4 regions of the Mesorhizobium sp. M0496 genome follow, and region 1 is predicted to be linked to each of the others. Evidence: predicted binding sites of a transcription regulator. Region 1 holds the regulator's gene; each other region holds the start of a gene.
The links. Region 1 encodes PhoB, which activates phosphate uptake and scavenging genes when phosphate is short. Its sites were predicted from a motif close to TGTCATNNANCTGTCAT; they were not measured.

Region 1 (8,022 bases):
CCGGTTCCTGGCAAGCCCTGTCGACCTTCGGCTTCTCCTTCCTGACCAGCGAAAGCTGGAACCCGGTGACAGAGAAGTTCGGCGCGCTGGCGCCGATCTACGGCACCATCATCACCTCCGCCATCGCCATCCTGATTGCCGTGCCGCTCGGCATCGGCATCGCCATCTTTCTGACCGAACTTTGCCCACGCCCGCTGCGGCGGCCGATCGGCATGGCGGTGGAGCTGCTCGCCGGCATCCCCTCGATCATCTACGGCATCTGGGGCCTGTTCGTGCTGGCGCCGTTCCTGCAGACGACGGTGCAGCCCTTTATCATCGGCGTTTTCCACGGCATTCCCGGCCTCAGCAGCCTGTTTGCCGGTCCGCCCTACGGCATTGGCCTGCTGACCTCGTCGCTGATCCTTGCCATCATGGTGCTGCCCTTCATCACCTCGATCACCAAGGACGTCTTCGACACGGTGCCGCCGGTGCTGAAGGAATCGGCCTACGGCATCGGCTGCACAACCTGGGAAGTGACCCGCCGCGTGGTCATTCCCTACACCAGGATCGGCATCATGGGCGGCGTCATGCTCGGCCTTGGCCGCGCGCTCGGCGAAACCATGGCGGTGACCTTCGTCATCGGCAACGCGCACCGCATCTCGACCTCGCTGTTCGCGCCGGCAACGACGATCTCCGCGACCATCGCCAATGAGTTCACCGAAGCTGTCGGCGACCTCTACACGTCTTCGCTGGTGGCGCTCGGCCTGATCCTGTTCGTCATCACCTTCCTGATCCTTGCCATCGCCCGCTACATGCTGATGCGCATCGATGCCCGCACCGGAGCCTGACCGATGTCGACAGCCACATCGCTTCACCAGAGCCGCAAGAGGAAGAATGCCGTCATGATGACGCTGTGCGTCACCGCGGCGGGCATCGGACTTGCCTGGCTGGCGCTCATCCTTGGCGCGCTGGTTTACAAGGGCGCCGCCGGCCTGTCCCTTGACGTCTTCACGCAGATGACGCCGCCGCCCGGCGACGCTGGCGGCCTGCTCAACGCCATCTATGGCAGCGTGGTGATGACGATCATCGCCGTCATCGTAGGTACGCCGATCGGCGTGCTGGCCGGCACCTACATGGCCGAATATGGTCGCTTTTCCAAGCTGACCACCGTGGTGCGCTTCATCAACGACATCCTGTTGTCGGCGCCGTCGATCATCATCGGCCTGTTCGTCTACGAACTGATGGTGCGGCCGATGGGGCATTTCTCGGCAATCGCCGGTGCTGTCGCGCTCGCCATCCTCGTCATTCCGGTCGTCGTGCGTACCACCGAAGACATGCTCAACCTGGTACCGAACGCCTTGCGCGAAGCCGGCACCGCGATCGGCGCGCCGCGCTGGGTGGTCATCAAGTCGGTCGCCTACCGCGCCGCGCTTTCCGGTATCGTCACCGGTATATTGCTGTCGATAGCCCGTATCTCCGGCGAGACGGCGCCACTGCTCTTCACGGCGCTCAACAACCAGTTCTGGTCGAGCAATCTCAACGCGCCGATGGCCAGCCTGCCTGTCACCATCTTCCAGTTCGCTCTCAGCCCTTACGAGGAATGGCAGCAACTGGCCTGGACCGGCGCACTCATCATCACATTGACGGTTCTCGCGCTCAGCATCGTTGCTCGCAGCCTGACCGGACGCAGAGAGGACAAATGAGCCAGATGTTGTCTCCAGACATGACGATCGCCGCCGAGGCCACCGCCAAGGCCAAGATCGAGGTCAAGAACCTCAACTTCTACTACGGCCAGTCGAAGGCGCTGAAGGACATCACGCTGTCCTTGCCGGAGCGCAGCGTCACCGCTTTCATCGGGCCTTCGGGCTGCGGGAAGTCGACGCTGCTGCGCGTCTTCAACCGCATCTACGAGCTCTATCCCAAGCAGACCGCCGAAGGTCAGGTGCTGCTCGACGGCCAGAACGTTCTCGACCGCTCGCAGGATCTCAACCTTTTGCGGACCAAGATCGGCATGGTGTTCCAGAAACCGACACCATTTCCGATGTCGATCTATGAAAACATCGCTTTCGGCGTCAGGCTCTATGAGAAGCTCAGCAAGTCCGAGATGGACGGTCGCGTCGAGCAGGCGCTGAAGCGGGCAGCACTCTGGACCGAGGTCAAGGACAAGCTCAACGCCAGCGGCCTCAGCCTCTCCGGCGGCCAGCAGCAGCGGCTCTGCATCGCCCGTACCGTGGCGGTGAAGCCGGAAGTCATCCTGCTCGACGAGCCGGCCTCGGCGCTCGATCCGCTGTCGACCGCCAAGATCGAGGAGCTGATCGACGAGTTGCAAGCCGACTACACGATCGTCATCGTCACCCACAACATGCAGCAGGCGGCGCGCGTGTCGAAGCAGACGGCCTTCATGTATCTGGGCGAGCTGGTCGAGTTCGACCGCACCGAGAAGATCTTCACGTCGCCCCGCGAGAAGCGCACGCAGGATTATATCACCGGCCGATTCGGCTGAGTTCAGGCATACGAGGGACAGGATCATGAGCGAACACACAGTCGCTTCTTTCGACGAGGATCTCGGTCAGATCAGCAGGCTCATCAGCGACATGGGCGATCTCGCCAGCTCGATGGTCGGCGGTGCGACCAAGGCGCTTTTGAATTCCGACAACGCGCTGGCACAGCGTGTCGTCTCCGACGACGCCATCATGGATGCGCGTCAGCGCGAGCTCGACGATCGCGCCATCACGTTGATCGCCAAGCGGCAGCCGATGGCCGACGATCTGCGCCATGTCGTCGGTTCGATCCGCATGGCCGGCGATCTCGAACGCATCGGCGACCTTGCCAAAAACATCGCCAAGCGCGTCGGCACTGTCGGCCTCAGCGTTACGCCGCGCGACCTTTCGCACTCGATCGATGGAATGGCGCAACTGGTGTTGATCCAGGTGCAGGGCGTCATCGAGGAATATGCTGCCCGCGACGCCGAGGCGTTGGCAAAACTACGCGCCGACGACGAGCGCATCGATGTCAAGTACACGTCGGTGTTCCGCGAACTGCTGACCTACATGATGGAAGATCCCCGCAACATCACGGCGTGCACGCATCTGTTGTTCTGCGCCAAGAACCTCGAGCGCATCGGCGACCACGTGACCAACATCGCCGAAAATGCCTATTATGTTTTGACCGGTACGCAGCTGCCCGCCAATCGTCCGAAGCAGGACGAGACGGCAATGTCCGCGCCGGCGGCATGATGACAGGGGTGACCAGCCGATGATCGCGCCACGCATCATGGTGGTGGAGGACGAGGAGCCGCTAGGCGTGCTGCTCCGCTATAATCTGGAGTCCGAAGGTTACCAGGTCGAGGTGGTGACGCGCGGCGACGAGGCCGAGATCCGGCTGCAGGAGAACGTTCCCGACCTTCTGGTGCTCGACTGGATGGTGCCGGCGGTTTCCGGCATCGAACTCTGCCGGCGCCTGCGAATGCGTTCCGAGACCGAGCGGCTGCCGATCATCATGCTGACCGCGCGCGGCGAGGAGAGCGACCGCGTGCGCGGCCTCTCGACCGGCGCCGACGATTATCTGGTCAAGCCGTTCTCGACACCGGAGTTCATGGCCAGGGTCAAGGCGCTGTTGCGCCGCGCCAAGCCGGAAGTGCTGTCCAGCGTGCTCAAGGTCGGCGACATCGTGCTCGATCGTGAATCGCACCGGGTCTATCGCAAGAAGAGCGAGATTCGGCTCGGACCGACCGAATTCCGCCTGCTCGAATTCATGATGCGCCATCCCGGCCGCGTGTTCTCGCGCAGCCAGCTGCTCGACAATGTCTGGGGCGAGACGATCTACATCGACGAGCGCACGGTCGACGTGCATGTCGGCCGACTGCGCAAGGCGGTCAACAATGGCCGCATGCCCGATGTCATCCGGACCATTCGTGGGGCAGGCTACGCGATTAGGGAAGACTAAAGCGCGTCGCGGTTGAACGGATTCAGGCGACGCGCTTTAGGTGTTTGTTTTTTATGCATGTCGTTTTCCCAAAACCGAGGTCGCTTTTGGGCGACATGCATTAGGTGCCTGTTCCGTCCCGATAGATCGTGACCAGGAAAACTCGATTAGCAGGCGGTCGCCAACGGCCGCGAAGGCTGGAATGTTGCATTCGTCTCATCGATGGGGAGCGAGCACGTGACGCCAGGAGCGGTCATCCCCATCAGTTTTCGAATGACCGCATTTGGGCTAAAGCGACAGGCAGCTTCTGGCGTTCTCCGATCTCCCAAACTCTCTATGTGCCCCGGCTGGCGGCAGGAAGCACGGCCAGCGACACGCATTAGTCGGTCACATCGCCATCTTGCCCGCAGACTCCGACCAACAAGCCGCGCACTCAAGAATTAATTTGAGTTAATTTATATATAGGATGTGTATTTTGCATAAATACACAATTTTATTAAATTTACTTCAACCTACAGCAGGTTCTCTGCTCTTTATTCATTGTGTGTACTCCGAATATTCAATACGATCTCGGATCGAATGACGATTCCGTGGAACGATCTCGTTCTTTGCAACGTTGCTTTGAAAGCGGTCGCCGGACTTTGCGCCGAATGATTTGACCAGGTCGGACACCATGAGGAAGGATTTCTGATGAGCACGGTCTTAAACGCCAAAGGCATCCCCCTTCCCTACACCGGCGCTTCCACTCATTGGTTCTCGGCCACCGGGTCCGGGCCAGAACTGCATGGCACCTCCGGCAACGACTCCTTCTGGGGAGACACCGGCGTCAATGTCACGATCTACGGTGGCGCCGGCGACGACTACTATCACCTCTATTCCACCAACAATAAGGTGGTTGAAGATCCCGGGGCAGGGATCGACACGATCGACACATGGATGAGCTACAAGCTCCCCGACAATTTCGAGAACCTCGTCGTTACCGGCGCCAATCGATATGCGTTCGGAAATGCGTTGGACAACATCATCAAGGGCGGATCGGGTCATCAGACGCTGGATGGCGGCAAGGGAAATGATGTCCTGATCGGTGGTGACGGCGCCGATACTTTCGCCATCTCCAAAGGAAATGGAAGTGATCTTATCTTCGATTTCGGTGCGACCGATGCGGTCCGCCTTAACGGGTATGACTTCACTTCGTTCGATGCCGTCCGTTCACAGATGGTCCAGGTGGAATCGAACGTGATGCTGAACCTCGGATCCGACGAGATCCTGGTGTTCAAGAATACGACCATCGACAAGTTGCAGCCCACCCAGTTCGAACTTCCGATCGACAAGTCCGGCATGACTTTGTCCTTCTCCGACGATTTCAACACGCTGAGCCTTCGGGACGGGCAGGACGGCACCTGGAATTCCAATTTCTGGTGGGGAGCGCCGAACGGCAGCACGTTGAGCAGCAATGGCGAGTTGCAGTGGTATATCGACGCCAATTATGGCCCGACGAGTTCCGTCCACCCGTTCAGCGTTGAAAACGGCGTCCTCACCATCACCGCCGCGCAGGCGCCGGAGGACATCAAGCCTCTGATCAACAACTACGAATACACCTCGGGGATACTGACGACCCACGACACCTTCGCGCAAACCTACGGCTATTTCGAAATGCGGGCGGACCTGCCCGAAACGGCCGGAGCCTGGCCGGCCTTCTGGCTGCTTCCTGAAGACGGCTCGTGGCCGCCGGAGCTGGACGTTGTCGAAACGCGCGGCCAGGACCCGAACACGCTCTACATGACGGCGCATACCAATGAGACGGGAGCGCACACCAAGGTTTCGTCCACGGTGAACGTTGCGGACACCGACGGTTTCCACACCTATGGCTTGCTCTGGACGAAGGATGAGCTCGTCTGGACCTACGATGGTGTTAAGGTCGCTCAAGCGGCGACGCCCGCCGACATGCACGATCCCATGTATATGCTGGCCGATCTCGCGGTGGGCGGCATTGCTGGCCAGCCTCCTGACCATCTGGCTACGCCGGCGGAGATGAAGATCGACTACATCCGCGCCTATACGCTGGACGACCTGCAGCACCACCCCTTGGACATCGCCGGCGACCATTCGGTCTAAGCGACGCCCTCATGTTGGGGCCATGAGCCGTTAGGAGCGCGGGAATGATTGCACAGTCTGGTCTGCGGGCAGTCTTGAGGCGCGCCATCGCCGATGTCGGTGTTTTCTCGTTCCTCATCAACATCCTGCTATTGGTGATCCCCCTCTATCTCTTGCAGGTTTATGATCGCGTCCTGCCTTCCTCCAGCGTCGAGACGCTTCTTTACCTCTCTGCTATCGCGGTTCTCGCGCTCGCCTTTCTCGGCCTCCTCGATGCGGTCCGCTCCGTTTACACGCAGCGCGTTGCAGCCACTGTCGATAACAGACTGGGCGCGAGGACATTCGCCGTCTCGCTTGAGGCTAAGTACGCCGGCGGAGCAGCCCTGAATCCACTGCGAGACCTTGCCTCGGTATGCGCATTCATCAGGTCACGCGGCGCGGCGGTCTTGTTCGACCTGCCGTTTGCTCCGTTCTTCCTCGCCCTGTTGTACCTCATCCATCCTTTGCTGTTCTGGCTTACGCTGGCGGGATCTGCGCTGTTGCTTGCGCTGGTTGTGGCAAATCAGTTTGCCACCGGCAGGAATGACGCCTTGTCGGCGGAACGCTCGGCTGTTGCCAGCCTGTCGGAGCAAGCCTTTGCCCGGAATGCGGAGACGCTGCGTGCCATGGGCATGGTCCAAAACGCCGCGCGAGTGTGGGGAAGGCACGTGGCGGAGGCGCTAGTCCTGCATGACCGTTCGTCGATGGCCAACGCGATTTTCAGTGGAACGTCGCGAGCCGTACGCATGATACTTCAGCTGGCGATACTGGGTGTCGGAGCATGGCTCGTGCTGCAAGGGAAGATGACGGCCGGGATGATCTTCGCGTCTTCCCTGGTGTCGTCCCGCGCGCTGCAGCCGCTCGACCAGTTGATCGGGTCATGGAGGCAGATCGTCGACGCCAGACGATCGTGGAAGCGGTTGGACAAGGCGCTTTCCGCCCAGCCGGCACAAGCGCAAAAACTGACCTTGCCTGATCCGTCCGGCGAAATTGTCGTGCAGGGCCTGATCTTTGTCGCGCCGAACGCCCCGCCCGGCACCGAACCCATCATCAAGAGACTGAACTTCCACATCGGCGCAGGCGAAGCGGTGGCGATAATAGGCCCGAGCGGAGCCGGCAAGTCCACCCTGGCGAGATTGCTTGTCGGTGCGATCCAGGCGACCAGCGGCTGCGTCAGGATCAACGGCTCCGACCTCAGAAGCTGGGACGAGAAGCAGCTTGGCAGGCATATCGGATATCTCGCTCAGGAGGTGGAGCTCTTTCCCGGATCGATCGCGGAAAATGTCGCCCGCTTTGAACCCAATGCAAATGACGCCTCGATCGTCGAGGCAGCAAAGAATGCCCGGGCGCATGAGTTGATATTGGAGCAGCGAGACGGCTATCAGACCAGAATAGGTCCGTCGGACAGAACACTGTCGGGTGGCGAACGCCAAAGGATCGGACTGGCGCGCGCTTTTTACGGCAATCCGCGTGTTCTCGTTCTGGATGAGCCCAGTACCCATCTCGACGGCAGCGGCGAAGCCGCGCTCGAAGAACTGCTTGCCGCCGCGAAAGCGGCGGGCATTACGACAATCGCAGTAACGCACCGCCCTTCGATCGCCGCGGCCTGCGACCGCGTGATGCTTCTGCGCGCTGGAGTGATTGAAGCCTTCGGTCCAAGCGGCGACGTGTTGCGGCAGCCGATTGCCGGCAACGGCCTTCCTCCACAGCGCAGCATGGCGGTGACAGGGTCTTTTGCCACGACGGTCCGCAGCACCCCTCATAGCGTCCGCTTTGGATCGTAGAAGATGACAGCGCAGAGCCTCGCCTGGGAAGGCACAGCACGCACCGACATCCGGCGGGTGGCATTCGCCGGATACGCGGCAATAGCGATACTGGTGGGTTGCTTTGGCTATTGGGCGGTCAGTGCACCGTTGTCCGGCGCGGTTATCACGCAAGGCACCATCTCGGCGACAGGCGGGAACATCCTCATCCAGCATCCTGAGG
Region 2 (8,022 bases), on a different contig from region 1:
GAGAGCGCGGTCCTCCGTGCAGCCTCGTGACTGACGGCGGTCGCGTCGATCATCGCGACGAGGGCCTTCGCAATCGTCATAGGCGGGATTGCAATCTTCCATGAGCTTCAGCCGCGGGCCATGTTTGCCCAGTTGCAGCTGCAGATTGTCTGCTTGTGCCGGAAAAGCCACCAGGGTGACGGCGCCGAGGCCGACAAGCGCCGATAACAATGAGGTGACCGAAACCTTGCGCATTACGTCCTCCATTTGAACCTCAACACATCTATCCTTAGATGGTTCGGCTCACTCAGGCTATTGCTGATAGAGGGTTGCTGCCAAGATCGGCTGTCTCGTTACCGTCGGCGCCAGCTGACGTCACTTTTCTCCGCCACGTCGAGGCGGTCGAGCAGTTTTCTGAATCGGTCAGGAATGTCGGCCTCGGTGCGGAAGGCGGGCAAGGTGCGCATAAAGCGGGTGATCGCCTCGGCGCCGAACTGGCGTCTGACCTCGGCGGCCAGCCGTTCTGCCTTTTCGGCCTTTTTACGGGTCATCATCTCAAAATCCTGTGTTGGCTTCGAAACTCCTCCAGCAAGGGAATGGTTCCCGCATCACGCCTTTGTGGCAAGCAAAGCCGGCGGTTAGGGTAAAGTTTGAATTAAAATCGAAATGTCTTGCCGTCGTTGTCCAGCCTTGGCCGACAGCCTCCCACAATCGCTTACCCCTTGATTTTTGGCCGCCAAACCTCGATATCGGGCTCAAAATCCATATCATTCGAGATTGACGGGAAACGGCGATGAGCGACCAGGCAAAAGACGAAGGCGCGCCCGATGAAGTCGAGGCGACCGAGGCCAATGCCGAGCGCACGGAAGGCAGCATCGACGGCGACTATGAAGCCCTTGTGCGGCTGCTGAAGGAAAATGAAGAATTAAAGGACCGCGCGTTGCGCGTGGCGGCCGAGATGGAAAACCTGCGTCGCCGCACAGCGCGCGACGTGCACGACGCGCGTACCTACGCGGTCGCGAATTTCGCTCGCGACATGCTGTCGGTGTCGGACAATCTGCGCCGCGCGCTGGACGCGATTCCAGCCGAGGCCAAGGCGTCGGGTGACGCCGGCTTCAAGGCGTTGATCGAAGGCGTCGACTTGACCGAGCGCGCCATGCTGTCGGCGCTGGAACGGCACGGGGTCAAGAAGCTCGCGCCTGAAGGCGAGAAGTTCGATCCCAATTTCCACCAGGCGATGTTCGAAGTGCCCAATCCGGATGTTCCGGCCAACACCGTGGTCCAGGTCGTGCAGCCGGGCTATTCGATCGGCGATCGAGTGCTGCGCCCAGCCATGGTCGGCGTCGCCAAGGGCGGTCCGAAGCTTGCCGCCGCTGAAGCGCCGGTCGAGCCGGGGCCTGTCAATGAACAGGCCGAGAAAGATGCGTGAGGTAGGGAACAGGCAGTAGGCAGTAGGGAAACTAGGGCAGTCGTATCAATCGCGCGGCTTCGTGCTATTCATACTGCCTAGTCCCTAATCCCTACTTCATGAACCCCATCGCGCTTCTCGATTATGCCGGTGTCGCGGTCTTCGCCGCGACCGGAGCGCTTGCGGCTTCGCGCAAGCAGCTCGACATTATCGGTTTCCTGTTCCTGGCCAGCGTCACCGGGATAGGCGGCGGCACGCTTCGCGACGTCATCCTCAACCTGCCGGTTTTCTGGGTCGCCAATTCCAGCTATGTGCTGATCTGCGCCGTGGTTGCGGTGCTGGTCTTCTTCAGCGCGCATCGTGTCGAATCGCGCTGGAAATGGCTGCTCTGGCTCGACGCCGTCGGGCTCGCCGCCTTTTCGGTGATGGGCGCCGCCAAGGGACTGGCGATTACCGGTTCGCCGGTCGTCTCGGTCATCACCGGCGTGCTCACCGCCACGTTCGGCGGCATTCTGCGCGATCTCCTGGCCGGCGAGCCATCGGTGCTGCTCAGGCCCGAAATCTACGTCACGGCAGCCCTTGCGGGTGCCGGCCTCTATACACTTGGCGATCTTGCCGGACTGCCGCCTTTTACCTCGGACCTCGCCGGTTTTGCGGCGGCGTTCCTTGTGCGCGGCGGCGCGCTCAAATTCGGCTGGTCGTTTCCGTCCTACAAGGGCCGACCCGGCCGGCGGCCGGAAGATATTCCGTGAAGGAGCGAATAGCGAATAGGGAGTAGCGAATAGGGATAGCAGCCCGCAGGATTGCGGCGTAGTTCTCGCTATTCGCTATTCGCTATTCGCTATTCGCTATTCGCTATCACGCCGCGAAGCGCTGGGCTTCCCCGCCATAATAGTTGACGTAGCGGGCGCCGATTTCCTTGACCGGCATGACGACGAAGATGTCGACCGTCGAGAATTCGCGGTCGATGACGCAGCCATCGCCGATGCGAGCGCCAACGCGTAGATAGCCCTTGACCAAGGGCGGCATTGCCGCGATCGCCGCCTTGGTGTTGACCGCCTCGATCGGCATCAGGTCCATCGAGCAGTAACGCCCGGACACCGCGCGGACATCCCAGGCCGAATTCGTCCGGCAGTGATGGGCGAGGTAGGTGAGTGCCTCGGCATGCGCCGCCGGCACCGTGCCGTGGAAGGAAGCACAACCGGTCATCACACCGATTTCGTAATGGTTGATGTAAGCCCAGATACCTTGCCACAACGCCTCGATGGTGCGCTTCGAGCGGTATTCCGGCAAAACGCAGGAGCGGCCCAGTTCGAGAAAGCGCTGGCCGGGATGACGGGCGATGAGCTTGGTCAGCTCGAACTCACCCTCGGAATAGAACCCTCCGGCCGCGGCCGCGATTTCTTGCCGCAGCAGTCGATAGGTGCCGACGATGCGGCGATGTTCGGGGCCGGAAAGCGTGGTATCCAAAACCAGCAGATGGTCGCAGAGCGGATCGAAGCGGTCGGCGTCACGGCGGTCATGGGCCTGGAAAAGATCCTTCCTGGCGCCAAGTTCGTCGTAGAACACCCGGTAGCGCACTTCCTGCGCGGCCGCGATCTCGGCCTCGTTGCGGGCGAGCCGCACTTCGAGGTTGCCGATACGGCCCAGTGCTGCGCCCTTTATGACGGAATCGACGTTACGTCCGGCGAGCAAGGCGCTGCTGGCGTTCGGCCGAGTGTCACATTCCGGCATAACTGTATGCACGAGTGATTCTCCTTCGAGCCATCCCTCTTGGCACGGGGATACGGTGTAGGTGCAACAGGATTGTGACAGTACCGTGATACGACGTCGCGGGCAATACTTCGTCGGCTGGCGAATCCGATCAACCGGCTACGTTACGTGAGCGCGCAGCGTGGAATGGGCGGTGGAAAGCTCAGGCCGCGACGACCTGTCCCTCGACGGCATTGACCAGCGCCTCAGGGTCGAGCGGCTTGGTGACAAAGCCGCTGGCACCATGGGCCAACACCGAATGGCGGGTCTTTTCCTGGCTGTCGGCCGACAGCACCATGATAGGCACCGGCGGCACGGCGGTTTCTTCCTCATGGCGGCGGATGGCGGCAATCGCGTCCAGTCCGTCCATGACCGGCATGTGCAGATCCATCAGAACCACGTCGAAGCGATGCTTGTGCCCGGCACCCGTGACAGCCTCAACGGCGGCCTTGCCGTTGCCGACCACCTCGACGCGATGTCCGGCTTTCAGCAGCGTGGCGCGGGCCAGCATGGCATTGATGTCATTGTCCTCGGCGATCAGCACCGACAGGCCCCGCTGGCGGTTGCCGACGGCGCGAAGCGTCGGTGCGCCACGCTTTTCCGGTTGCGGCTGGGCGAGGCCGGGGGCATGGCTGCTCAACAGCACACGCAGAAGCGTTCCGCCGCGCACCGGCCTGGCCAGGAAGGTTGCGTAGCCGCTGGCGCGGAACTCGCCAAGCATGCCACGGTCGGTCGGCGCGATCAGCGTGATGGCCTCGCAGTCGGAAAAACCACTCTGGCGCAAGCGCTTGAGCAGCTTTCCGTCGCTTTCTTCCATGGCAGCATCGACCAGAAGCGCATCGCAGCCGGCGGCGAAGGGCGCGGCCTGCGCGGCGGTGGTGGCGATGTCGACCGTGCCGCCATTGGCGCGGATGGTGCGGGCGATGGCGTCGGCCTCGACGGCGTTTTTCGACAGGATCACCGCGCGCCTGCCCGAGAGTGCGTTCTGCCGGCCTTGCGGCGCTTCGGTGGCCGCCGTCGCCGGGATCTCGAAGACGAACTCGGATCCCTGGCCGAGCCGGCTGGATACCGAGATCGTGCCACCCATGGCGGCCACCAGGCGTTTGGAGATGGCAAGGCCCAGGCCGGCCCCGCCATGCGTACGTGTCGATGTGCCGTCGGCTTGCTCGAACTCCTCGAAAATGCGGTCCAGGTCCTCATCATGCAGGCCCGGACCGGTATCGGCGATGGTGAAGCATATGCGGTCGGTGGTTTCCGTGCGCGCACGCGCAACGCTCACCAACACGCCGCCGCTGTCGGTGAACTTGATGGCGTTGCCGATAAGGTTGAGCAGCACCTGCCTGACCTTGCCCGGATCGGCGGTGATCAACTGCGGTACGTCGGGTTCGACATGACAGCCCAGCCCAATATCCTTGGCGAAGGCGCGCGCGGCCAGCAATTCGATGATGTTGTCGGCGATCTCGCGCACCGATATCGGCTGCGGCTCCGGGTCGAAGCGCCCGGCTTCGATCTTGGAGTAGTCGAGCAGATCCTCGATCAGGGCAAGCAATGCGCTGGCCGAGGTCGAGACGGCGCCGACATAGGTCTGCTGTTCCGGCGACAGGCTGGTGTCGGCCAGCAGCCTGGCCATGCCCATGATGCCGTTCATCGGCGTGCGAATTTCATGGCTGACGGTGGCGAGGAAGCGCGATTTGGCCTGGCTGGCATATTCGGCCCGTTCGCGTGCGGTGATCAGTGACGACTCGGCGCGTTTGCGGGCGGTGATGTCGCGGGCGATGGCGCGATGCGAAACGGCGCCGCTGTCCTTTTCGCGTACCGACAGTTCGATCCACGAGAACCAGCGCGGCCCGCTCGGCGTGCGGATGGCGACATCGGTGGAACTCAGGCACTCGTGGTCGGAAAAGGCGGCATCGGGAACGACGCCGACATCGATGCCGAGTTCCGCCAGGGTCTTGCCGGCAAGGTCGCGTGGATCGGTTTCGACGAGATCGGCGAAGACCTTGTTGGCATAGACGATGTAGCCGTCGCGGTCGCGATGAATGACGAGGTCGCCAAGCGCGTCGATCAGGCCGCGAAAGCGTTCCTCGCTCTCCTGCATTTCCCACATGCGATCGGCCAGTGTCTCGATCTCGGCGCGGCTGCGGGCGGTGGTCTCGTCGAGAAGGGCAGCGGTGCGGTGTTCGCTCCGCATGACGCGCAGATCTATGGCAAGGCCGGCAAGGCCGGTGGCCAGCAATGCGATGCTGATGAAGACCGGCGCCCCGGTCAGATGCGCCAGGCCCGCCAGCACGATGATGGCGACGAAGGCGAGAAACGGAAGGCCTTCGCGCCTGGCGGGCTTCGGCTCAGGCACCAGCGGCGGCGCGGCTACAAAGCGCCGCGTCGACGTCGGCGCCGCACCGACGTCGTCGTCAGTGTCCGCCCCTTGGCTGCCGGATTCCGCGATCATGCGAAATCCTTGCCAGACAGAGATTATGGAAAATTGCGGCGGATCGTTCGAATTTTAGCGGATGGGCGCTTTTTGCCGCAGCTGCGGCGGATTTGCCATCAGGTGCGGCAATTCCGTCCGTCTTTTCCGGCGGTCGAGCGGGTTCACATGTCCACGACGACGCGGCCGCGGATCTTGCCGTCGACGATGTCGCGCGCGGCGTCGATGATGCCGTCGAACCCGATGGTCCTGGACAGGTTGGCAAGCTTCTGCAGATCGAGGTCGGTGCCGATGCGCCGCCATGCCTCGAGGCGGACCGCCTTCGGCGCCATCACCGAGTCGATGCCGAGCAGCGAGACACCGCGCAGGATGAAGGGGGCGACGCTGGTCGGCAGGTCCATGCCGCCGGCCAGCCCGCAGGTGGCGACCGCGCCGCCATAGGATGTCATCGAGAGCACATTGGCCAGCGTGTGGCTGCCGACGGCATCGATGCCACCGGCCCAGCGCTCCTTGGCCAGCGGCTTGGCCGGCTGGGCCAGCTCGTCGCGCGATATCACTTCGGCGGCGCCAAGGTTGATCAGATAGGGGCTTTCGGCATTGCGGCCGGTGGAAGCAATGACATGGTAACCGAGGCTGGACAGGATCGAGACCGCGACCGAGCCGACGCCGCCGGCCGCCCCCGTCACCACCACCGGCCCGCGATCGGGCAGGATGCCGTGCCGCTCCAGCGCCATGACGCAGAGCATGGCGGTATAGCCGGCGGTGCCGACGGCCATGGCGTCATGCGGGCTGATGCCGTGCGGCAGCGGCACCAGCCAGTCGCCTTTGACACGGGCGCGGCCGGCATAAGCACCGAAATGGGTTTCACCGACGCCCCAGCCGTTCAGGATGGCCTTGTCTCCGGCGCGCCAGTCGGGATGGGAAGACGAGATGACGGTGCCGGCGAAATCGATGCCCGGCACCAGCGGCCAGCGGCGGATCACCGGCGCCTTGCCTGTGATCGCCAGGCCATCCTTGTAGTTCACCGTCGTCGCCTCGACCGCGATGGTGACATCGCCTTCCATCAGGTCGGCTTCGGTGAGGTCGGTCACGGTTACCGACTGCTTTTTCTCGGCGTCGCGCGAAATGAGGATGGCTTTGAAGGTTTCGGACATCTCTTTCTCCTCTTTCTCCGCGATCTTGTTTGACGACATGGACTGTGCGGCGATGGCCGCACGGGGTCAATCTTTGGAAGGCTTGGCGTTTGGAGACCTGGGCTCGCGCCGCCAGCCGAACAGTTCGTCTAAGACGACCAGTGCCGCGCCCACGGAGATGAAGGCGTCGGCAAGATTGAAGACGGCGAAGGACCAGACCGGCGTGTGGAACAGGATGTAATCGATGACGTGGCCGTAGACGGCGCGGTCGATCAGATTGCCGAGCGCGCCGCCGACGATCAGCGCAAAGCCGGTGCGGGCGAGGATCTGGGACGGTGCGATCCGCGTCGCCAGGAACAGCACGAAGGCAACGACCGCAAGCGAAATGACGATCAGCCCGGTGTCGCCGAAGGACGAGAACATCGAGAAGGCGATGCCGGTGTTGTAGGTGCGAAACAGCGCCAGGAAGGGCACCAGGTCGAGCTTTTCCTGAAAGGCGAGACCGGTCTCGACCAGGTGTTTTATCCACTGGTCGAGCGCTATGGCCGCGACGACGAGCAATGCATAGGGAGACCATGATCTCACGGGTGGGCAACCTTCATTGCTGGTCCATGATTGGTTCGAGCTTCAGCGCGCCGCGCCGGATCTCGAACAGCATGATGCCGGTGGCAACGGCCAGATTGAGCGAATCGGCGCGGCCCGCTTGCGGAATCCTGAGCAGCCTGTCGCAACTCGCAGCCAGGCTTTCGGGCAACCCCTGCTGCTCGTTGCCCATCATCAGCAGCACGGGGCCGCGGGAAAAATCGACCGAACGGTAGTCGACGGCGCCTTTCAGGTGGGTGCCGGCGACGAGGCCTGAAAAGCCGCCTCGCCAGGCGAGGAAAGCCTCGGTCGTCGCTTTGGCCACCGGCACGGCAAAGATCGAACCCATGGTGGCGCGCACCGTCTCCACGGAAAAAGGATCGGTGGTGTCGCCGACCAGGATGATGCCCTTGGCGCCGACAGCATCTACGGTGCGGATGACGGTGCCGAGATTGCCTGGATCGCGCACCCGGTCGAGCGCCACCCAGACGTCGCCATTGTCGGCGCGGATATCCTTCAGCGCCAGGAATTTTTGCGAAAAGACGCCGACTACCATTTGCGGATTGTCGCGGCGGGTGATGGCGACCAGCACCTTTTCCGACACTTCGAGCACCATGCCGCCGGCGGCAACCGTGCGAGCGGCGACCTTCTCCACCGCCGCGTTGCCACGCCCGGCCTTGGCGAAAACCAATGTCCTGATCTGCCAGCCGAGATCGAGCGCATCGATGACCAGCTTCAGT
Region 3 (8,022 bases), on a different contig from region 1:
CCCAACTTGCCCGGTCGCTTATGAGCCGGCGTCTCGTCAGAGGGCTTGCCGCGCGGCACTACGCGACGTTTTCGTTGACTTCATGGCCGAAAAACACGATAAGCCGCACAGGCCGCCGCTTTGGCGGCTTTTTTGATTTTCCGGTACCGGAGACGCATATAATGAGCGGTTCGGCGCTTTACGAGACCTTTGCTCGCGCACCCCTGGCCTTCGACCACGGGGAAGGCACCTGGCTGATTACCGACAAGGGCGAGCGATATCTCGATTTCGCCGGCGGCATCGCCGTCAATTCGCTGGGCCACAGCCATCCGCACCTGGTGGCAGCACTCACCGAACAGGCCGCCAAGCTCTGGCATGTCTCCAATCTCTATGAGATTCCGGGGCAGAGCCGGCTCGGCGAACGGCTGGTCGACGCCACTTTCGCCGACAAGGTGTTCTTCACCAATTCCGGCGCCGAGGCGCTGGAATGCGCAATCAAGACGGCGCGGCGCTATCAGTTCGTCAACGGCCACGCCGAGCGCTTCCGCGTCATCACCTTCGAAGGCGCCTTCCATGGCCGCACGCTGGCGACCATCGCGGCCGGCGGCCAGTACAAATATCTCGAAGGCTTCGGCCCCAAGGTCGAAGGTTTCGATCAGGTCGGTTTCGACGACATCGACGCCGCCGAAAAGGCGATCACGCCGGAGACGGCCGCCATCCTGATCGAGCCGGTGCAGGGCGAGGGCGGTATCCGTCCGGTGCCGACGCAATCGCTGAAGCGGCTCAGGCAATTGTGCGAACAGCACGGCCTGCTGCTGATCTTCGACGAGGTCCAGTGCGGCATCGGCCGCACCGGCAAGCTGTTCGCGCATGAATGGTCAGGGGTTACGCCAGACATCATGGCGATCGCCAAGGGCATTGGCGGCGGTTTCCCGATGGGCGCCTGCCTTGCCACGGACGAAGCGGCCGTCGGCATGACCGCAGGCGTGCATGGCACCACGTTCGGCGGCAACCCGCTGGCCATGGCGGTCGGCAACGCCGTGCTCGATGTGGTGCTGGAAGACGGCTTCCTCGAAGACGTCCAGCGCAAGGCGCTGCTGATGAAGCAGGGGCTTGCGTCGGTCGCCGACGAGTTTCCCGAGGTCATCGAGGACATCAGGGGCACCGGGCTGATGCTCGGCCTCAAATGCGCCATGCCCAACACCAAGGTGAACATGGCATTGCGCGACCAGCACCTGCTTACGGTTCCGGCCGGCGACAACGTCATTCGCCTGTTGCCGCCGCTCACCGTCACCGACGCCGAGATCCACGACGCGCTCAACCGCATCCGCGCCGGCGCCAAGGGCCTGGCGGGGGCCCTCGCCGCCGCCGCCGCGAAGTAATCCCGGAACCATTGCTGATGTCAGTTCGCCATTTCACCGATCTTTCCGCCGTCTCCGAAGGCGATCTGCGCTTCATGCTGGACGATGCAGTGGTGCGAAAGGCACGCCTCAAGGCCGGCGAGCGGACCAAGCCGCTCGAAGGCAAGGTGCTGGCGATGATCTTCGACAAGCCGTCGACGCGCACGCGCGTCTCCTTCGACGTCGGCATGCGTCAGCTTGGCGGCGAGACCATCATGCTGACCGGCACCGAGATGCAGCTCGGCCGTTCCGAGACCATCGCCGACACCGCCAAGGTGCTGTCGCGCTATGTCGATGCGATCATGATCCGTACCACCTCGCATGAGCGGCTGCTGGAGCTGACCGAGAACGCTACCGTTCCGGTGATCAACGGACTGACCGACGACACCCATCCCTGCCAGCTGATGGCTGATATCATGACCTTCGAAGAGCATCGCGGTCCGGTCGCCGGCAAGACCATCGCGTGGACCGGCGACGGCAACAATGTGCTGCATTCCTTGCTCGAAGCCTCGGCCCAGTTCCGCTTCAACCTCAACGTCGCCGTGCCCGAGGGCAGCGAGCCGGCGCAGAAGCATATCGACTGGTCGCAGGCGCATGGCGGCAAGCTGCACTTCACCCGCTCGCCCGAGGAAGCCGTCGATCAGGCCGACTGCATCGTCACCGATTGCTGGGTGTCGATGGGCCAGGAGCATCGCGCCCGCGGCCACAACGTATTCTCGCCCTACCAGGTCAATGCCAAGCTGATGGCCAAGGCCAAGCCGGACGCGCTGTTCATGCACTGCCTGCCGGCGCATCGCGGCGAGGAAGTGACCGACGAGGTCATCGACGGGCCGCATTCGGTGGTCTTCGACGAGGCCGAGAACCGGCTCCACGCCCAGAAGGCCGTGCTCGCCTGGTGTCTCGGCGCTTGAGCCCTGGGAGCTTGATCTGCCGGGGTGTGATGCCTATTTGCGCCACATCACGCAAATCAAGCGCGTTTCGACGCATGCTCCCGACAGGGCGGCATGGCCGCGCCCTGGAGCTTTGTTATGTTGGAAACCTATCAAGTGACTGAACATCACCCCAAACTCGGCGAATTCGGCTACGCCGGCGACGATCACGTCGTGCCCTTCGAGGTCGGCCCGCTCGACGTGCGCGGCCGCACCGTCCAGCTCGGGCCAATGCTCGACGCTATCCTTAGCCGCCACGACTATCCCGAGCCGGTCGCCCGCCTGCTGGCGGAAGCCTGTGTGCTGACGGTGCTGCTTGGCACCTCGCTCAAGTTCGAGGGCAAGTTCATCCTGCAGACCCGCACCGATGGGCCTGTCGACATGCTGGTCGCGGATTTTTCCACGCCCTCGGCGCTGCGCGCCTATGCGCGTTTCGATGCCGACCGGCTGGAAGCGCTGGTCGCGGCGGGCGAAACGTCCCAGCAGACCCTGCTCGGCACCGGCGTGCTGGCGCTGACCATCGATCAGGGCGCTCACACGCAGCGCTATCAGGGTATCGTCCAGCTCGATGGCGAGACGCTGGAAGATGCAGCACGCACCTATTTCCGTCAGTCGGAGCAGATTCCGACCGATCTCAGGCTTTCGGTGGCCAAGCTGCTGACGCCCGGCCCTGGCGGCGCCCGCGAGCAGTGGCGCGCCGGTGGCATCCTGGCGCAGTTCCTGCCGCAATCGCCAGAGCGCATGCGCGTGCCGGACCTGCCGGGCGGCGATGGCGATCCGCGCGAGGAGATCCACGATCCGGCCGACAATTCCTGGCAGGAGTTGCTGGCGCTGCTCGGCACCATCGAGCCGACCGAACTGATCGACCCGACGATCGGCGCCGAGCGGCTGCTCTACAGGCTGTTCCACGAGCATGGCGTGCGCGTCTTTGGCGGCGTTCCGGTCGCCGACCGGTGCTCGTGCTCCCGGGACAAGATCCGCGGCATCCTCGAGGGTTTCTCCGCGCAGGAGATCAAGGACAGCACCGAAGATGGCGGCATCCACGTCGCCTGCGAATTCTGCTCGAAGCAATACGACTTCGACCCGGCGGAATTTGCGGCTCAGTAGAGAAAAACACGCCTCGCCAGCTGCCTCGCGGCCGGCGAGGCAAATTAGTTCACCGTCCGCCGCGTCCCCGGCAGGTCGAGTGAAAAGGCGGGGATGGCGATGTCGAACGTCTCGCCCCGCTCGTTGCGCATCGTGTAGTGCCCGACCATGATGCCGGACGGTGTCGAGAGCGGGCAACCGGACGTGTATTGGTAGCTGTCGCCGGGATTGAGTTCGGGCTGGTCGCCGACGACGCCTGGGCCGCGTACCTCTTCGACCCGGCCGGTGCCGTCGGTGATGTGCCAATAGCGCGACAACAGCTGCACGAAGTCGTCCGACTGATTGTCGATCGTTATCTGATAGCCCCAGACATAGCGGTTCTCGGACGGATCCGAGCGGTCCTCCAGATAGAACGGCCTGACCTGCACTTCGATGTTGCGCGTGACGGCGCTGTACATAAGCGGCTCCAAAACAATCCTGTAACTTTCGGCGCTTCGTGGTGGCCGGTCAACGGTACGCATCCTATCATCGCGGTCTGACGTGCAGGTGCCGGCCAAGAATGTCATTTAAGTGACACGTGACAATGGTCAATGATGGTGTGTGCCGATCAATGCCGCGCGACTCGGGCGCTCTGTCGAACTGTTGAGATCTGTCGTCATGCCCCTAGATTGTTCTGGTGGGCGGCTTTCCTGGAGCTACCGGATCTCGATGGAACTCACTCTCATAGCCGCCGCGCTTTCAACTGCTCTCATCCTCTCAAATCTCGCCAGCATCGTGCTTGCCGCGTCGCGTCTGAAACGGCGCCGCATCATAGCGCCGCCCGTCGGCAAGCCGCGGCCGGTGTCGATCGTCGTGCCGTCGCGTGGCGTGGAACCCTTCACGCACGAGACGCTGGAGCGCGCCTTTTCGCTCGACTGGCCGCGCTACGAGCTGGTCTTCTGCGTCGCCCATGCCGACGATCCGGTGGTCAAACTGATAAACAGGGCGATTGTCCTGTTTCCCAAGGTGCCGGCCCGGCTGTTGATCGGCAACGACCGCGTCAGCGCCAATCCGAAACTCAACAATTGCGTCAAGGGCTGGGAAGCGGTGCGGCACGATTGGGTGATCCTGGCCGATTCCAACGTGTTGATGCCGAGAGACTACGTCCAGCACCTGATGGCTGCATGGCGGCCGGACACCGGCCTTGTCTGCTCGACGCCGATCGGTTCGCGGCCGGCCGGCTTCTGGGCTGAAGTCGAATGCGCTTTCCTCAACACGCTGCAGGCACGCTGGCAATATTCGGGCGAGGCGCTTGGCCTTGGCTTTGCCCAAGGCAAGAGCATGCTCTGGAACAAGCCGATGCTCGATGCCAATGGCGGCATCCGCGCGCTGGCCGCCGAGATCGCCGAGGACGCCGCCGCGACCAAGCTGGTCAATGGCCTCGGCCTGCGCGTCAATCTCGTCGCCGCGCCCTTCGAGCAGCCGCTCGGTCTGCGCACATTTGGCGAGATCTGGTCGCGCCAGGCCCGTTGGGCTCGCCTGCGCCGCGTCACCTTCCCGCTGTTCTTCGCGCCTGAAATCCTGACTGGCGCGGTGGTGCCGCTGGTGCTGGCGCTGATTGCGACGGCAAGCGCCGGCTTCAGCCTCTGGGCAACCGCCATTGCCGTGCTGGCAGCCTTCTACCTTCCCGAGTGCATTCTGGCCCGCTCAAAGGGCTGGTACCTGTCGCCACGCATGGTCGCGGCGATGGCAATGCGCGACCTGATTCTGCCGGCGATGTGGGCGCGCGGCTGGCTCGGCGGTGCCGTCGAGTGGCGCGGCAATGCGATGACGATCGGCACCAAGGCGGCCGAGCTGGAAGAGACGCCATCCGGCGCCTGAAAGCCAAAGGCCTCCTATTTGGCCTTCAGCGCTTGCGCGATATCCTCCAGCAGATCGTCGGTGTCTTCCAGGCCGACCGACAGCCTGAGCGTGCCCGGCCCGATGCCGAGTTCAGCACGCGCTTCGTCGCTCAAATTCTTGTGCGTCGTCGTCGCCGGATGGGTGATCAGGCTCTTGGCGTCACCGAGATTGTTGGAGATCAGCACGATGTCGAGCGCGTTCTGCAGGGCGAAGGCCGCCTGCTTGCCGCCCTTGACGTCCAGGCAGATCAGAGTCGAGCCGCCCGACATCTGCTTCTTGACGACATCGGCCTGCGGGTGGTCGGCCCGGCCGGGATAGATGACGCGGGCGATTTCCGGCCGCTCGGCCAGGAAATCCGCGATCCGGCCTGCGCTTTCCGTCTGCTGGCGTACGCGCAGCGGCAGCGTCTCCAAGCCCTTCAGCAGCGTCCAGGCGTTGAAAGGCGACAGGCTAGGCCCGGTGTGGCGAAAATAGTCGTGCAGGTTCTCGTCGATCCACTTCTTGTCCGACAAGATGACGCCGCCGAGACAGCGCCCCTGGCCGTCAATGTGCTTGGTCGCCGAATAGACGACGATGTGGGCGCCAAGCTGCAGCGGCTTTTGCTGCAAGGGCGTGGCGAAGACATTGTCGACGATCAGCCTGGCACCGATCGAATTGGCAAGCGAGGCAACCGCGGCGATGTCGACGACTTCCAGCGTCGGGTTGGTCGGGCTTTCCAAGAAGAACAGCTTGGTGTTCGGCTTGACCGCCTTTTCCCAGTTGGCGATGTCGGTGCCGTCGACCAGTGTTGCCTCGATGCCGTATTTCGGCGCCAGCGTCTCGACCACCCAGCGGCAGGAGCCGAACAGCGCGCGCGCCGCCACGATATGGTCACCGGCCTTGGCGCTGCACAGAAGCGCTGCCGTCACCGCAGCCATACCGGAGGCGGTGGCGCGGGCGTCCTCCGCACCTTCCAGCGCGCACATGCGCTTTTCGAACATGTCGACGGTCGGATTGGCGTAGCGCGAATAGATGAAGCCCGGCTCCTCACCCTTGAAACGGGCTTCGGCGGCCTGCGCCGTTTCGTAGACGTAGCCCTGGGTGAGGTAAATCGCTTCCGACGTTTCGCCGAAACCGGAACGCAGCGTTCCGCTGTGCACGAGTGCCGTCTGAGGCTTCCAGTTGCGCTTGTTGGTGCTCATCGCTCTTCTTCCAGACACAAAAAAACCGGCCGCGAAAGTCGCAACCGGTCCATACGGCCTTGCGGCCCGACGGTCCTTTAGCGACTTGTTTAACGTGGCTGCAAGCCGACCGGCCAAATCACCACGGGATAATGACCCTTTAGACCCGTGCCACGCTTGCGTCAATTGCCGGCTTCATTAAGAGGTTTGTACCAAGCAGGTTCCGAAAAAGCCTGCCCTCTAGGAGCAGAGCCTTGCGGCAGACAGGCATTCTTCCCGATCAGGACATCTCGGCGCTGTTCCAGTCCGGCGCGCTGAAGTCGGCGCGTGCGCTCGATGCCGACCAGATCCAGCCGGCCAGCCTTGATCTCAGGCTCGGCGACAAGGCCTGGCGTGTGCGTGCCTCCTTCCTGCCGGGTCCCAACCACAAGGTTTCGGAAAAGCTCGACCGGCTGCAGCTGCACGAGATCGACCTGGCCGAGGGCGCGGTGCTGGAGACCGGCTGCGTCTATATCGTGCCCTTGCTCGAAAGCCTGGCATTGCCGGCGGACATTTCGGCTTCGGCCAATCCCAAGAGTTCGACCGGGCGGCTCGACATCTTCACCCGCGTCATGACCGATCGCGGCCACGAGTTCGACAAGATCGCCGCCGGCTATCACGGGCCGCTCTATCTGGAAGTCAGCCCGCGCACCTTCCCGATCGTCGCGCGCACCGGTTCGCGCCTGTCGCAGATACGCTTCCGTACCGGCAATGCGCTGTTGTCGGAGGCCGAACTGCACCAGTTGCATCGCGCGCAGATCTTGGTTGCCACCGAGCCGCCCAACATTTCCGGCGGCGGCATCGCGCTGTCGATCGACCTCAACGGCGATCAAAACGGGCTTGTCGGCTATCGCGGCAAGCATCACACCGGTCTCGTCGACGTCGACAAGCGCGCCGCACAGGAGGTCGTCGACTTCTGGGAGCCGATCCACAAGAGCGGCGCCGGCGAGTTGGTGCTCGACCCTGATGAATTCTACATCCTCGTCAGCCAGGAAGCGGTGCATGTGCCGCCGCTCTACGCCGCCGAGATGACGCCTTTCGATCCGCTGGTCGGCGAGTTCCGGGTCCACTATGCCGGCTTCTTCGATCCGGGCTTCGGCCATTCGGCGTCCGGCGGCACAGGCAGCCGGGCGGTATTGGAAGTGCGCAGCCACGAGGTGCCGTTCATCCTCGACCATGGCCAGATCGTCGGCCGGCTGGTCTACGAGCACATGCTGAAGCGGCCGCAGGCACTCTATGGCACCGATCTCGGCTCCAACTACCAGGCGCAGGGCCTGAAGCTGTCCAAGCATTTCCGCCCCGCACGCTGAACCCATCACCCCCAGGCAAAATACTTGCCTGCACTGGCTCGCCATGCTTGGCTGCCTTGCTGGTCGTCAAGCTGGCGGCGTTCAAGGGGAACCAAGAAAATGCAGATTTCGAAATGGATCATATCGGCAGCAGGCGCTGCCATGCTGGTGTTGGCGGCCGGCTCTCTATCGGTGCAGGCAGCCGAGAAAATCAAGATCGGCACCGAGGGCGCCTATCCGCCGTTCAACACCATCACTT
Region 4 (8,022 bases), on a different contig from region 1:
TATGGCGAGCCGTTCTTCATTCCGTTCCTGATCGGGCTGCAGGCCAGACTCGCCGAAAGCGGTCTCGACCTGATCGTGGTGATGGGCGCGCCCGGCGACTACCAGCAGGAGCGCCTGCGCCGCGTCGTCGAGACGCGCCGGGCCGACGCAGTGCTGCTGGCCTGGACGCGGCGCGAGGACGAGCGCATCGATTATCTAACCCAGGTCGGCTTTCCGTTCGCCACCCTTGGCCGCAGCCGCTCCGGAGACAAGTCCTACCCGTCCCTCGACCTCGATTTCGAAAAGGCTGGCGCTGACGCCGTCGACCGCCTTGTGGCACGCGGCCACCGCCGCATCGCCGCCATCCGCCCGTCGCTCGATCTCAACTTCGGCTATCTGTTCCTGGCCGGCTACCGCAAGGCCTTGCGGCGGCACGGCATCGAGGTCGACCCTGAACTGATCGCGTCCGGCTTCATCAACGAGGCCGGCGGCTACGAAGTGACGCCGCAAGTGATGCGCTCGAAAGATCCGCCGACCGCCATCATCTTCAACAATGACGCGATGGCGCTTGGCGGCTGCAAGGCGCTGGCCGAGATGGGCATCAGGCCGGGTCACGACATGGCGGTGACCGTCATCGTCGACACGCCGCTCTGCCGCTACTTCTCGCCGGCGCTGACCGCCTTCCGCCCGGCGCTGGAGCCGATGGGACAGCGGCTCGCCGAAATGCTGCTGGCCTCGATCCCGGCCTTCGCCGGCCCGGAAGGTCCGCGGATCATGCGCGAAGTCTGGCCGCTGGAACTGGTCGCACGCGACAGCGACTAATTGAGGCGAAACCCGCAGCCGCGTCGGTACGAGCTGATAGGCCTCAATCCACCTTCTTCTCGCCGGCTTCGCCGCGTTTGACGATATCGCCCGTGGTGAACAGAATTTCCTTCAGTTCCGCCCGCCAGTCCTTATTCTGGCGCAGCAGGAATTCGAGATCCATGCCGAAATGCTTGAATTCCTCGCCTTGCGCGTTCTCCATGATGGCCCGCGCCTGCGGGTCTTTTTCCACCGACATGCGCTGTTCGTACCAGCCGATCGCTTCCGCTTCCTCGATCAGCGAGGCGATCATGCGGGCAAAGGTCCGTACCTTCTGCGACAATTCTTCAGGCGGTTCGTGATACTGGTCGAATCCCATGTCGTCCTCCGTTGGCCATTCCCATGAATGCCCGGGAATGCCGCCGGTTCCGCATCATCGCTGCAATTCCATCCCTGTCACGACACTGGCGCAGCCCCGCCCTCTTCAGTGCGCCGGGCGATGAACTCGTCCAGCACGCCTGATGTGGCGGCAGCCGAAGCCGGCGGCTCGAAGTCGGCCAGCGCCCGTCTCCAGACACCGGTGGCGCGCTCGCTTGCCGTCTTCGAGCCGCTTTGCGTCCAATTGCCGAAATTCGACCAGTCGGCCACCAGCGGTTCGTAAAAGGCGGTGCGGTAGCGCGCCATGGTGTGGCCGGCCGAGAAGAAATGCCCGCCCGGCTGCACTTCGGCGATCGCCTCGAAGCCGATCGAATCGCTGTCACCCGGCGTCGCGGCACAGAGTTCCGCCACCGTCTGCAACGCCTCAATATCGGTGACCAGCTTCTCGAAGGAGACGCTGAGGCCACCTTCCAGCCAGCCGGCGGCATGGATGCACATCGTCGCCCCGGCCAGCACCGAGCCCCACAGCGCGAACTGCGTCTCGTGCGCGGCCTGCGCGTCCGAGATGTTGGCGGCACTGCCGCCGCCGGACCGCCACGGCAACCCCGTGAAGCGCGCCAATTGCCCGGCCCCCAGCGTTGCCTTGATATGCTCTGGCGTGCCGAAGGCCGGCGCGCCGGATTTCATGTCGACATTGGAGGAGAATGAGCCGTAGACGACCGGCGCACCAGGCCGCACGATCTGCGCCAGCGTCAGCCCCGCCAGCGCCTCGGCATGCTGCAGCGTCAGCGCGCCGGCGACCGTGATCGGCGCCATCGCACCCGCCAGGCAGAACGGCGTGATGACGGAGACCTGGCCTGCGCGGGCGAAATCGATGATGCCTTGAGCCATCGGAATGTCGAGTTGGCGCGGCGAATTGGTGTTGATGACGGTATAGCAATGCGCGTTCGCCAGAAATTGGTCCTGCGACAGGCCGCGCGCCAGCCGCAGCATCGCAAAACCGTCCTCGACCTGCGGCGTGCCGCGTGCGAACACGAACGGAAACTTGTCCGACAGCGTCAGCTGCGCGCGATTGACGGCATAGTGGCGAAAGCGGTTGTCGACATCCTGAGGCTCGATACAGGGTCCGAGCATATGCAGCACATCGAAATGCTGCACCAGTCGTATCAGGTCCTCGAAATCGGCGAGTGTCCCCGGCCGCCGGCCGCGTTCGAGGTCGGTGACATTCGGCGCTCCGCTCCCGGCCAGGAACGCCATCGAGCCAAGTTCGAGCGTCAGATCGCGCGCGCGGGAACCGGCATGGGCGTGAATCGACTTCGGCGCCGAGGCCAGTGCCGCCGTCACCATGTCACGGCCGATGCGCACCATGTCGGTGTCGGGATCGACGAGCGCGCCGGCGCGCTCGAAAAGCTCACGCGCCCGCGGCAGCAGCACCTTGATGCCGAGCTCTTCCAGCACCCGCAGCGCCGTGTCGTGAATGGCGGCGACCTGATCGTCCGAAAAAATCGGCTGCGGCAGGAACGGATTCTTCAGCGAATGGTAATTGGGCCGGCGGCTGCTTTCGCTGCCGGCCTCGCCCGTGCGTCCACGCCGGCGTTCGCGCCTGCTGTCCCGTGCCGCGTCATCGACCATCAGAAATCCTCCTCATTGCCGCATCGCCTTGCCCAGGGGATCGTAGGGCGAGGCCGCGATGACACGGGCCGGCCGCTCCTCACCCACGACATGCACCGAAACCGCGGTGCCCTCGCCCGCGAAATCGCGGTCGACAAGCGCCAGCGCCAGGCTCTTGCCGACCGTATAGCCATAGCCGCCCGACGTGACGAAGCCGACGCGCCGGCCCTGGTGCCAGATCGGCTCGAAGCCGCTGGCGTCGGCGTCGAGCGCATCGACCTCCAGCGTCACCAGGCATTGGCTGCTGCCGGCCTCCCGCTGTTTCAACGCCGCTTCGCGACCGGTGAAATCACCCTTGCCGAAAGCGATGAAGCGGTCGAGCCCAGCCTGATTGGGCGTATACCCTTGAGTGAATTCACGCGACCAGATGCCAAAACTCTTTTCCAGCCGTAGCGTGTTGAGCGCATAATAACCGATTTCGGCAAGGCCGAGATCCTCGCCGGCGGCCAGCAGCGTTTCACGCAGTGTGGCATGCATGGTTGCGGGGCAACTGATTTCGAAGCCGAGTTCGCCCGCGATCGACAGCCGCGCCACACGCGCCTGCACCATGCCGATGTCGAATGCTCCACAAGCCATGAATGGCAGTGCTGCACCGGAAACATCCTGATGCGTCGTGCGCTCCAGGATCTTGCGCGCGTTCGGCCCGGTCAGCAGGAAGCCGCTCATTGTGTCGGACAGGTCGGCGACGGTGACACTCTCCGCCGCATGAGCCTCGAACCAGCGCATGTGGAATTCCCTGAGATAGTAGGAGCCCATCAGCCAGTAGCCGCCGCCCCAGTTGAAGACGGTGAGATCGCCCTTCAGCCGTCCGTCATGGCCGAGCATGGGCGCCAGCCTCGCCTGTCCTGCTTTCGGCAGCTTGCAGGCGAGCAGCCGGTCAAGCCATGCTTCAGCGCCGGGCCCGGACACCGCATAGCGCGAATAGGCCGAGATATCGACGAGACCGGCGGCACTCCGCACCTGCAGCGCCTCGTCGCCGACGATGTCGAAGGCATTGGAACGGCGCAGCGTCGTGTTCTCGGTAAACCCCATCGGCGCGAAATAGGCCGGGATTTCCAGCCCCCATGAGGCCGTCCATTCGCATCCCGCCGCGCTCATGCCGTCATAGGCGCCGGGGCGTTTCAGCGGCCGGCCGGCCGGCAGCCGCTCATTGGGAAACGTCATGACGAAGCGTCGCGAATAGAACTGACGCGTCGTCTGCCTGAGATATTCCCGGTTGGCGGCAAAGGCGCCGTAACGAGCGATGTCCATACCGAAGATGTCAGCCTGCGGTTCGCCGTAGATCATCCACTCGGCCAGCGACTTGCCGACGCCGCCGCCCTGGCTGAAGCCGGCCATGACGCCGCAGGCGACCCAATAGTTCTTCAACCCGCGCACCGGCCCGACGATCGGGTTGCCGTCCGGCGTGAAGGTGAAGGCGCCGTTGACCCATTTGCGGATGCCGGCTGTCGCCAGGCAAGGAAAGCGCTCATGCGCCTTGGCGAGTTCGGGGCTGATGCGGTCGATGTCTTCCGGGATCAGCTCGATACCGTAGTCCCAAGGCGCGCCATCCATGTTCCAGTGCTTGGGGTTCTGCTCGTAGACGCCTAGCAGCACGCCCTTGCGCTCTTGCCTGAGATACGAAAAGCCGTCGAGATCGACGGCAAGCCCAAGTTCCTTGTCGAGAGCGGCAACCTCCGGAATGTCCTCGGTGATGAAATAATGGTGCTCCATCGGCGTCACCGGCAGGTCGACGCCGGCCATGCGGCCAAGCTGCTTTGCCCACAGCCCGCCGGCGTTGACGACATGCTCGGCGATGATGGTGCCTTGCTCGGTGATGACATCCCAGCGGCCGTCAGCGCGCGCCTTCAGCTCGACGACTCGATTGCGGAGGATGACGTCCGCGCCGCGCTTTTTCGCGGCACCGGCATAGGCGTGCGTCGTTCCGTAGGGATCGAGATGACCCTCGTTGGAATCATAGAGCCCACCGAGCACGCCAGCGACGTCGACGATCGGACAGATTTCCTTGATTTCTTCCGGCGTCACCAGGCGAGCGGTTTCGATGCCAACCGACTGGAAAACCGCCCACGCCGATTTCAGCCACTCCCAACGCGCCGGATCGCTGGCGATGTTGACGCCGCCGGTCATATGCAGGCCCGCATTCTGGCCGGATTCAGCTTCGAGTTCACGGTAGAGCTTGATGGTGTAGTCCTGCAGCGCCGCCACATTGGCGTCGGCGTTGAGCGCATGGAACCCGGCCGCCGCGTGCCAGGTCGAACCGGCCGTCAGTTCGGCACGCTCGATCAGCGCCACATCGCTCCAGCCAAAACGCGTCAGGTGATAGAGGACCGAGGCCCCGACCACGCCACCTCCGATGACCACTGCGCGGTAGTGCGACTTCAAGGCTTCCCCTCCACGGTTAGTCCGAAGGCTGGACCATATATGTACTGTACATAAGTGTCCAGTGCCGTGCGAGCTCACCGCTTTTCGCCAACCAGAGCCGCACGAGGTGATCAATTCTTTCCGTCAAGCACATGTTTTTGTCGTCGCCTGGAGAAGACGGCGGGCATGCATCGTGCGCTGTCACGCAAGCATCATGTTCGCGCCGTAGACCGCGTTTCGGGGAGGCGCGCGCGGCATCGTCGATGTCGCACCTCTTTCAGCTTTTTTCGTCCTGCGGCCGCTCCGGCTTGTCACAAAGAGGATTATCCATGAAACACCTGTACCGAACCGCGTCGCTCGGCGTCGCGCTGGCCTTGTTCACCGCCTTGACGCCGGCGCTCGCCGACAGCACCGCGACCGTCGGCGGCCTCGTCAACAAGGGGCTGGTCGGCGTCGGCCGCATCCCGGCCGCTCAGCGCGACAAGTTCGGCGAGACGTTCGGCTCGGGCTCCGGCATGGCGATCGACACATCAGGCTGGACGCATGACGCCGCCGGCTACAAAGGCTCGCTCTGGCTGCTGCCGGACCGCGGCTACAATGTCGTCGGCACCACCGACTACCGACCGCGCCTCAATACGATCGGCGTCGAGTTTGCCCCGGTAGCTCCAGGTGCCGCACCCGCCGCCGGCCAGGAGCAGACGGGCGTCAAGGCGACGCTTGCCGACACCATGCTTCTCACCGACGACAAGGGCGCCGACGCTACCGGCCTCGATCCGCTCAACGGCGTGCGCGCGGCAAGCGGCCCCATGCCGATCCTGCCCGAAGCCAATGGCAAGCTGGCGCTCGACAACGAGGCGATCGTGCGGCTGCCCGACGGTTCGATGTTCATCTCCGACGAATACGGCCCGAACATCTACCGGTTCTCCGCCGACGGCCATCTGCTGTCGGCGACCCAGCCGCCCGCCGCTCTCGTGCCGATGCGCCACGGCGCGCCGAACTTCGCCTCGGATAATCCGGGTCCGGGTGCCGCCGAGCCCGATCCGAAGGATCCCGATACCGGCCGCCAGAACAACCAGGGACTCGAAGGCATGGCGATGACGCCTGATGGCAAGTTCCTGATCGCCGTGCTGCAGTCCGCGCCCCGGCAGGATGGCGGCGATTCGCCCGCGACGCGCCAGAACACCAGGGCGCTGGTCTACGACGCATCCGACCTCGGCCATCTCAAGCTCGCGCATGAGTATGTCGTGCCGCTGCCGGTGTTCAAGGATGCCAAGGGCAAGACCAAGATCGCCGCGCAAAGCGAGATCGTGGCGTTGTCGGATCAGACCTTCCTGTTGCTGGCGCGCGACAGCGGCAACGGCCAGGGCCTGAAAGGCGACACCTCGCTGGTGCGCCAGATCTTCGTCGTCGACGTCTCGGCCGCCACCGACATCGCCGGCGGCGCCTTCGATGCCGCCGACAAGCCGATGGCGCCCAAGGGCGTGCTCGACCCGTCGGTGACGCCGGCCAAGCTGACGCCGTTCATCGACATCAACGACAGTGCCGAACTCGGCCGCTTCGGCCTGCACAATGGCGCGCCGAACGACAAGAACAACCTGTCGGAGAAGTGGGAGGCGATGTCGGTGGTCAGCGTTCTCGATCCGAAGCTGCCCGACGACTATTTCCTGTTCGTCGCCAACGACAACGACTTCCTCGCCCAGGACGGCTTCCAGGTCGGCGCGCCCTACAAGGCCGAGGACGGCGCCGATGTCGACACCATGTTCCTGGTCTATCAGGTCACGCTGCCGGGCCTGGCCAAGAAGTAACGACAACACGACGCCGGACGCGCCGAGCGCGTCCGCCTTCAAATCGATTGTCCACGATCACCAATGCCGCGAAGGCACTTATTTCAACATCTCCGCATCCCTTGGCACGCCGGCATCGATCGGCTCGGCGGTCCTGCTCGAAACGGCCATGATCTTGCCGGCTGCCGACAAATTGGGGCGCACGAAGACCTGTGCGACACCGTTGACCCGGCTGTAAAGGTCGATGATGTCCTGGTTCATGAAGCGCACGCAGCCCGACGATGCATTCTTGCCGATGGAATCCCACTCCGGCGTGCCGTGCAGCCGGTACATCGTGTCCTTGCCGTCGCGGAAGAGATACAGCGCGCGGGCGCCGAGCGGGCTCTGCGGGCCGGGCGGCATGCCATCCTTGTATTTCGCCAGTTCCGGCCGGCGCTGGATCATTTCCGGAGGCGGTGTCCAGACCGGCCATTTCTTCCTCGCCTGAACCACGGCACTGCCGGTCCATCCGAAACCGGCCTTGCCAAGGCTGACGCCGTAGCGGATAGCCTTGCCGCCGTCGCCCACCAGATAGAGGAAGTGCTCGGAGGTATCGACGACGATCGTGCCGGGTCTCTCTCCGGTCGGGTCGGACACGATCTGGCGCACGAACTTCGGATCGAGCTTGGCGACCGGGATTGCCGGCAATTGATAGCCCTCGTCGACGCGCGCCGCATACATGCTTGCGGCATCGCCGAAAGCCGGATCGCTTGGCGGTGCAGCCACCGGCGGCGGCGCCACGTCCGTCGTGGTGCACGCCGAAAGAGCCACGGAGGCCGCGCCCAAGGCGGACGCACCGAGGAACGCGCGCCGGTTCAGGCGCGAGAAAAACAGCGGAATATCGGACATGAACCCCCCGGTCTATCCAAGATCTAGTAGGAATGCGGCCCCACGCATCGAGGATCAATATCCCATTCCTGAAGTTTTGAGAACATGATTAGATCAAGGCATGACCTGTCCAGTGGAGTCGGCAATCATCGCGGACCGGACTTGAGCAATTCCAGGAAAA

Region 2: the regulator PhoB is predicted to act here: its motif matches at 3,185-3,201, upstream of olsB (l-ornithine N(alpha)-acyltransferase).
Region 3: the regulator PhoB is predicted to act here: its motif matches at 3,955-3,971, upstream of NKI73_RS12980 (ceramide glucosyltransferase).
Region 4: the regulator PhoB is predicted to act here: its motif matches at 5,390-5,406, upstream of NKI73_RS25215 (esterase-like activity of phytase family protein).

The regions. Positions count from the first base shown of each region.
Region 1 covers NZ_JAMYRC010000034.1:56,214-64,235, reverse strand. Annotated here, with positions in the region: gene pstC (phosphate ABC transporter permease subunit PstC) at 1-827, shown strand, start outside; gene pstA (phosphate ABC transporter permease PstA) at 831-1,682, shown strand; gene pstB (phosphate ABC transporter ATP-binding protein PstB) at 1,679-2,482, shown strand; gene phoU (phosphate signaling complex protein PhoU) at 2,508-3,215, shown strand; gene phoB (phosphate regulon transcriptional regulator PhoB) at 3,235-3,924, shown strand; gene eglC (endo-1,3-1,4-beta-glycanase EglC) at 4,594-6,018, shown strand; gene NKI73_RS24640 (type I secretion system permease/ATPase) at 6,063-7,820, shown strand; gene NKI73_RS24635 (HlyD family type I secretion periplasmic adaptor subunit) at 7,824-8,022, shown strand, end outside.
Region 2 covers NZ_JAMYRC010000031.1:50,717-58,738, reverse strand. Annotated here, with positions in the region: gene NKI73_RS23450 (hypothetical protein) at 1-234, opposite strand, end outside; gene NKI73_RS23445 (hypothetical protein) at 333-533, opposite strand; gene grpE (nucleotide exchange factor GrpE) at 773-1,408, shown strand; gene NKI73_RS23435 (trimeric intracellular cation channel family protein) at 1,507-2,139, shown strand; gene olsB (l-ornithine N(alpha)-acyltransferase) at 2,246-3,121, opposite strand; gene NKI73_RS23425 (ATP-binding protein) at 3,303-5,588, opposite strand; gene acuI (acrylyl-CoA reductase (NADPH)) at 5,732-6,721, opposite strand; gene lspA (signal peptidase II) at 6,788-7,285, opposite strand; gene NKI73_RS23410 (TrmH family RNA methyltransferase) at 7,299-8,022, opposite strand, start outside.
Region 3 covers NZ_JAMYRC010000011.1:111,868-119,889, reverse strand. Annotated here, with positions in the region: gene NKI73_RS13000 (aspartate aminotransferase family protein) at 162-1,361, shown strand; gene argF (ornithine carbamoyltransferase) at 1,379-2,290, shown strand; gene NKI73_RS12990 (Hsp33 family molecular chaperone) at 2,384-3,415, shown strand; gene apaG (Co2+/Mg2+ efflux facilitator ApaG/CorD) at 3,460-3,852, opposite strand; gene NKI73_RS12980 (ceramide glucosyltransferase) at 4,103-5,254, shown strand; gene NKI73_RS12975 (O-succinylhomoserine sulfhydrylase) at 5,269-6,456, opposite strand; SAM riboswitch at 6,514-6,591, opposite strand; gene NKI73_RS12970 (2'-deoxycytidine 5'-triphosphate deaminase) at 6,690-7,784, shown strand; gene NKI73_RS12965 (ABC transporter substrate-binding protein) at 7,884-8,022, shown strand, end outside.
Region 4 covers NZ_JAMYRC010000036.1:15,710-23,731, reverse strand. Annotated here, with positions in the region: gene NKI73_RS25235 (LacI family DNA-binding transcriptional regulator) at 1-801, shown strand, start outside; gene NKI73_RS25230 (ferritin family protein) at 845-1,159, opposite strand; gene NKI73_RS25225 (trimethylamine methyltransferase family protein) at 1,237-2,790, opposite strand; gene NKI73_RS25220 (GcvT family protein) at 2,803-5,211, opposite strand; gene NKI73_RS25215 (esterase-like activity of phytase family protein) at 5,520-6,995, shown strand; gene NKI73_RS25210 (L,D-transpeptidase) at 7,074-7,862, opposite strand.